Linked DNA regions of Pseudonocardia sp. HH130630-07. The main gene of each other region encodes a partner of the protein of the gene in region 2 in a complex. Links are inferred from orthologs where the notes say so. Each region holds a gene or a part of one and is shown on either strand. Other genes may lie near its edges.

What was found. The genes of interacting proteins can lie anywhere in the genome.
Region 1: the proteins of tsaB (region 2) and tsaD are in contact, whole or in part, in a solved structure (PDB 4WQ4), measured with the Escherichia coli proteins. The link is inferred for Pseudonocardia sp. HH130630-07 from one-to-one orthologs.

What each region holds. Positions count from the first base shown.
Region 1 is NZ_CP013854.1:1,318,794-1,321,768, reverse strand. What follows is about bases 14-2,923. They hold tsaD (tRNA (adenosine(37)-N6)-threonylcarbamoyltransferase complex transferase subunit TsaD), read left to right. Parts: upstream 14-868; coding sequence 869-1,978; downstream 1,979-2,923. Other genes in these bases: AFB00_RS06310 (hypothetical protein), read left to right, coding at 2,875-2,923; mshB (N-acetyl-1-D-myo-inositol-2-amino-2-deoxy-alpha-D-glucopyranoside deacetylase), read left to right, coding at 2,009-2,878; AFB00_RS06325 (ABC transporter ATP-binding protein), read left to right, coding at 14-728. In the rest of the region: more of AFB00_RS06325, read left to right, coding at 1-13; more of AFB00_RS06310, read left to right, coding at 2,924-2,975.
Region 2 is NZ_CP013854.1:3,159,524-3,162,538, forward strand. What follows is about bases 32-2,981. They hold tsaB (tRNA (adenosine(37)-N6)-threonylcarbamoyltransferase complex dimerization subunit type 1 TsaB), read left to right. Parts: upstream 32-1,129; coding sequence 1,130-1,834; downstream 1,835-2,981. Other genes in these bases: AFB00_RS15370 (alpha/beta fold hydrolase), read left to right, coding at 32-645; tsaE (tRNA (adenosine(37)-N6)-threonylcarbamoyltransferase complex ATPase subunit type 1 TsaE), read left to right, coding at 642-1,118; rimI (ribosomal protein S18-alanine N-acetyltransferase), read left to right, coding at 1,831-2,298; AFB00_RS15390 (aldo/keto reductase), read right to left, coding at 2,312-2,981. In the rest of the region: more of AFB00_RS15370, read left to right, coding at 1-31; more of AFB00_RS15390, read right to left, coding at 2,982-3,015. UniProt on the Escherichia coli protein: Required for the formation of a threonylcarbamoyl group on adenosine at position 37 (t(6)A37) in tRNAs that read codons beginning with adenine.

The sequences.
Region 1 (2,975 bases), 1.8 Mb from region 2 along the record:
GCCGGGCCCGGGCGGACATGCAGATCGTGTTCCAGGACCCGTCCGGATCGCTCAACCCGCGGATGACGGTCGGCGCGATCCTCGCCGAGAAGTACACCCTGCTCGGCGGCCAGCCGACCGCGTCGACGGTCCCGGACCTGCTGGAGACGGTCGGCCTCGCCGCCGAGCACGCCGGCCGGTACCCGCACGAGCTGTCCGGCGGGCAGTTGCAGCGGGTCGGCATCGCCAGGGCGATCGCGCTCGACCCGTCGTTCGTGGTGCTCGACGAGCCGGTCTCCGCGCTGGACGTCTCCGTCCGGGCCCAGGTGCTGAACCTGCTGGAGCAGCTGCAGCGCGACGCCGGCCTCGGCTACCTGTTCATCACCCACGACCTGTCCGTGGTGCGCCACGTCGCGGACCGGGTCGCGGTCATGTACCTCGGCGAGATCGTCGAGACGGCCGGCCGGGACGACCTGTTCGCCGACCCCCGCCACCCCTACACCCGCGCGCTGATCTCGGCGGCCCCGGTCCCGGACCCGCGCGCGGAACGGGAGCGGGAGCGGATCGTGCTCGGCGGGGACGTGCCCGACCCGGCCGATCCGCCGTCGGGCTGCCGGTTTCGGACCCGGTGCCAGAAGCTGCCGCAGCTGGACGGGACCGACCGGCGGCGGTGCGTGGAGGAGCGGCCGGTGCTGCGGGCCGGGACGGACGTGTCGCACCGGGTGGCGTGCCACTTCGCCGGGGTGTGAGCACCGCCCGGGCGGGCGTCCCGCGATGGTGGCTCCGGGCCCGGCAGCCGGGTGACCCGGCAGGACCCGGCACCGTGGCCGGCCGCCCCGCGGGACACGGCCCTGCGCTGCCGTTCCCGGCCGGTGGGACAATCCCCGGCGTGTCGCTGGTACTGGGGATCGAGACGTCGTGCGACGAGACCGGGGCCGGGCTCGTCCGGGACGGCGTGCTGCTCGGTGAGGGCCTCGCCTCGTCGGCGGACGAGCACACCCGCTTCGGCGGTGTCGTCCCGGAGATCGCGGCGCGGGCCCACGTCAGCGCCGTGACGCCGATGGTGCGCGCCGCCGTCGACGCCGCCGGGGTGTCGCTGGCCGACGTCGACGCGGTCGCCGTCACGGCCGGGCCCGGGCTGTCCCCGGCGCTGCACGTCGGGGTCGCGGCGGCCAAGGCCTACGCGGCGGCGCTGGACGTCCCGCTGTACGGGGTGCACCACCTCGCCGGGCACGCCGCCGTCGACGTGCTGGAGCACGGGCCGTTGCCGCCGCGGTGCGTCTGCCTGATCGTCTCCGGCGGGCACACCTCGCTGCTCGCGCTGGGTGATCTCGCGCGGGACCCGGTGGAGCACCTCGGCGACACCGTCGACGACGCGGCGGGGGAGGCCTTCGACAAGGTCGCTCGGCTGCTGGGGCTCCCGTATCCCGGCGGGCCGTCGGTCTCCCGGGCCGCGCTCGACGGCGACCCCGCGGCGATCGCCTTCCCGCGGCCGATGACCGGGCCACGGGACGCGGCGTTCGGCTTCTCCTTCTCCGGGCTGAAGACGGCCGTCGCCCGGCACGTCGAGTCGGCCCAGGACGCCGGCCGCGCGGTCGGGACCGCCGACGTCGCGGCGTCGTTCCAGATGGCCGTCGTGGACGTGCTGGTGCGCAAGGCGTTGCGGGCCTGCCGCGAACGCGGTGCCGACACGCTGCTGATGGTCGGCGGGGTGGCGGCGAACCGGGTGCTGCGCACGGAGATGGAGCGGGCCTGCGCCGGTGCCGGCATCACCCTGCGGGTCCCTGCGCCGCGGCTGTGCACCGACAACGGCGCGATGATCGCCGCGCTGGGGGACCTGCTCGTCCGCTCCGGGGCCGAGCCCGCCGGGCTGGCGTCGACGGCGGTGCCGACCGTCCCGCTGACCGGCGCGTCGGTCCCGGCCGCCCCGGCGACCGGCGAGGCCGCGGCGTTCGCCCTGCCGACCTCGGTCGCGGCCCGGCCGGCCACCGCCTCGTAAGCTCCTCCGGTGTCCCCCGCGCGCCGCCTGATGCTCGTACACGCCCACCCGGACGACGAGACCCTGACCAGCGGCGGCACGATCGCCCGCTACACCGCCGAGGCCGACACCGGCGTCACGGTCGTCACCTGCACGCTCGGCGAGGAGGGCGAGGTCATCCCGCCGGAGCTCGCCCAGCTCGCCCCGGACCGGGGCGACCAGCTCGGCGGCTACCGGACCCGCGAGCTGGACGCCGCGCTCGCCGCCCTCGGTGGCCCGGAGCACCACTACCTCGGCGGGACCGGACGCTGGCGCGACACCGGCATGGTGCTCGCCGGGCACGGCACCCGGGCCGCGCTGCCCGCGGAGCTGCACCCGCGGGCGTTCGCCCGGCCGGACGTCTTCGGCACCCAGCTGGCCCAGCTGCTCGACGTGATCGACGCCGTCCGCCCGCAGGTGCTCGTCTCCTACGCCGCCGACGGGACCTACGGGCACCCCGACCACGTCCGCGCGCACGAGCTGACCGCCGCCGCCGCGAAGGCGCGCCCGGACGTCGTCGCGAAGCTGTACTTCGCCGTCCGCTCGACCGAGCTGCTCGACGAGGGCCTCGCCGAGCTGCTCGACGCCTGCGGTGACGACCCCGGCCGGACCGGGCTGCGCTGGCCGGAGCCGGACGAGCACCCCGGACACGACGCCGGCGCCGTCACCACCCGGGTCGACGTCTCCGCCCACGACGACGAGCGGATCGCGGCGATGCGGGCGCACGCCACGCAGATCGACGTCCGCTGCGGCGGTGGCTGGACGGCGTTCGCGATGAGCAACGGCATCGTGCAGCCGCTGCTCGGTGTCGAGGAGTTCGTTCTGGACGGCGCGGAACCGGGTACCTCGGAGACGGACCTGTTCGAAGGGGTGGAGACGTGACCGATCCGACGCGGCTGCCGTTCGCCGCACTGCTCGTGGTGCTCTCGGTGCTGCTCGCGGCGTTCGAGCTGATGTTCCAGATGCTCTACATCGGACC
Region 2 (3,015 bases):
CTGTCCCGGCGCAACCCGGTCATCCGGACGCTGGCCGGGCTCGCCGCCTGGCAGCCGAACCTGGTCGAGAGCGGGCGGCGCGCGCTCGGCGACGTCATCTGGGCGATCACCAAGCGGTTCGCCTACGGCGACCGGCAGGTCGACCCGCGGATGGTCGACCTGGTCGACACCATGATCGACTCGAACGCGGTGGGGGCGCTCACCGACTTCGTCGACACCCTCGGCACGCACGACCGGCTCGCGGCCCTGCCCGGGCTGTCCGGCGCCGAGGTGCTGGTGCTGGCCGGTGACGCCGACCGGATCATCCCGTACCGGCGCTCCGAGGTGATCGCCGAGGCGATCCCGACCGCGCGGCTGGTCCGGCTGCACGGCGTCGGGCACATGCCGATGCTGGAGCAGCCCGACACCGTCGACGACGAGCTCGGCGACCTCATCGAGCGGAGCATGGAACGCACCGGCACCGACCGCTTCCGGCTCACCCGCCCGCCGCACCGCTCGATGCGCCGGGCCGGCCGCGGCGCCGGGGAGACCGACGAGCAGGCGGACGGCCGCGGCGGCAGCCGTCGCCGCCGGGGCGGGCCGCTCCGCGGTGGACGGGTGCGCGAGGGCCGCACCGGTGCACGGGCCCGGCGGGACGGGTCGTGATCCCCGGTACCGGGGCCGGGCCGCTGCGCCGCGAGCTGCCGACCGTCACCGACACCGAGGCGTTCGGGGCGGAGCTCGGCCGCGACCTCGTCGCCGGGGACCTGGTGCTGCTCACCGGCCCGCTCGGCGCGGGGAAGACCGCGCTGGTCCGGGGCCTGGCCCGTGAGCTCGGCGTGACCGGGTCCGTCGCGTCGCCGACGTTCGTGATCGCCCGCGAGCACCCGCCGTCCGGCACCGGCCCGGCGCTGGTGCACGTCGACGCCTACCGGCTCGGTGGTCCGGACGGGTCGGTGGACGTGGCGGCCGAGCTCGACGATCTGGACCTGGACACCGAGCTGGACCGGGCGGTGGTCGTCGTCGAGTGGGGGGCCGGGGTCGCGGACCGGCTCGCCGAGCAGGCGGTCGAGGTCGTCCTGGAGCGCCGCGACGACGAGACCCGGGTCGCCACCCTGCGCCGGACGGCGCGCCCGTAGGCTCGGCGACCGTGCTGGTACTGGCCCTGGACACCGCGACGACCGTCGTCACCGCCGGACTGGTCGAGCTGCCCGCGGACGGTCCCGCGACGGCGCTGGCCGTCCGCGCGCACGACGGCCGCAAGCACGGCGAGCTGCTCGTGCCCGCCGTCCGCGCGCTCTGCGCCGAGGCCGGGCGGGCGCTGCAGGAGGTGGACGCGGTCGTCGTCGGTGCGGGGCCGGGGCCGTTCACCGGGCTGCGGGTCGGGATCGCCTCGGCGCTGGCGCTGGGGCACGCCCTCGACGCGCCGGTGCACGGCGTCTGCTCGCACGACGCGATCGCGCTGGCCGCGGCCGGGATCGCCGAGCCCGGCGCCGCGGACCCGCGGACGGGCCCGGACAACCTGCTGGTGGTGACGGACGCGCGGCGCCGCGAGGTCTACTGGGCGGCCTACGATCCCGCGGCCCGGCGGCTGAGCGGCCCCGCCGTCGAGCCGCCCGCCGCGCTCGCCGCCCGGCTGCCGGAGCTGGCCGTCGGCACGGTCGTCGGGGACCCGGGGTTCGCCGGGCCGCTCGGTGTCCCGGTCGGCGGGCCCGCCGCGCCGACGCCCGGGGGCCTGGTCGGGGTGGCCGCGGCCGCGCTGCGCGCCGGGCGTCCCCCGGCCCCGGTGGAGCCGCTCTACCTGCGCCGGCCGGACGCGGTCGAACCGACCGGGCGCAAGCGCGTCACCGCATGAGCACGACCGAGGTGACGATCGGCCCGCTGTACCGGGCCGACGCCGAGCGCTGCGCCGAGCTGGAGCACCTGCTGTTCCCCGGCGACGACCCGTGGAGCGCGCAGGCGTTCCGGGACGCCGTCACGACCGGGCAGCTGTACTTCTGCGCCCGGGCCGGCGGCGAGCTCGTCGGGTACGCGGGGCTGGCGGTCGTCGCCGGGCCGCCGCTGGCCGAGGCCGAGGTGCACACGATCGGCGTCGACCCGGCCTGGCAGCGGCACGGGATCGGCCGGGCGCTGCTCGGCCGGCTGCTGGACGCCGCCGACGAGCTGCGGGCCACCGTGTTCCTGGAGGTCCGGACGGACAACACCCCGGCCCGGACGCTCTACGAGGCGCACGGCTTCACCGTCGTCGGCCTGCGCAGGCGCTACTACCACCCCTCCGGCGCCGACGCGCACACGATGCGCCGCGACGCCGTCCGGTGATCTCCGGCCGGGATCAGGTCGTCGCGGACAGGTAGGACAGCAGGCGCAGCTCGTCGTCGGTCAGCTGCAGCGTCAGCATCGGCAGGAGCCCGGCCAGCTGTCCGGTGCTGCGGGCGCTCGCGATCGGTGCGGTGACGCCGGGCTGCGCGGCCAGCCAGGCCAGCGCGACGGCCGGGACCGGCACCTCGTGCCCGGCGGCGATCTCGTCCAGCCCGGCCAGCACCGCGCGGCCGCGCGAGTCCAGGTAGGCCGCCGCCCCCTCGGCGCGCGGGCCGTCGGGCACCGGGGAGTCCGGCCGGTACTTGCCGGTCAGGAAGCCTCTGGCCAGCCCGTAGTACGGGTACAGCGCCAGCCCCTCCGAGACCGCGAGCGGCGCGAGTGCGGCCTCGACGTCGTCGCGCTCCATGAGGTTGTAGTGCGGCTGGATCGCGGTGAACGCGGTGAGCCCGTCGCGCGCGGAGATCTCCAGCGCCGAGCGGAGCCGGTCGACGCCGAGGTTCGAGGCCCCGGTCTCGCGGACCAGGCCCTCCCGGACCAGCGCGTCGAGGGCGTCGAGGGTCTCCTCCTGCGCGGTGTCCGGGTCGTCGCGGTGGATGTAGTAGAGGTCGATCCGGTCGGTGCCCAGGCGGCGCAGCGAGTCCCGGGCCGCGGCCGCGACGTTCGCCGCCCCGAGCCCGGGGCGCTCCGGCCAGGAGCCGACCTTCGTGGCGAGGTGCA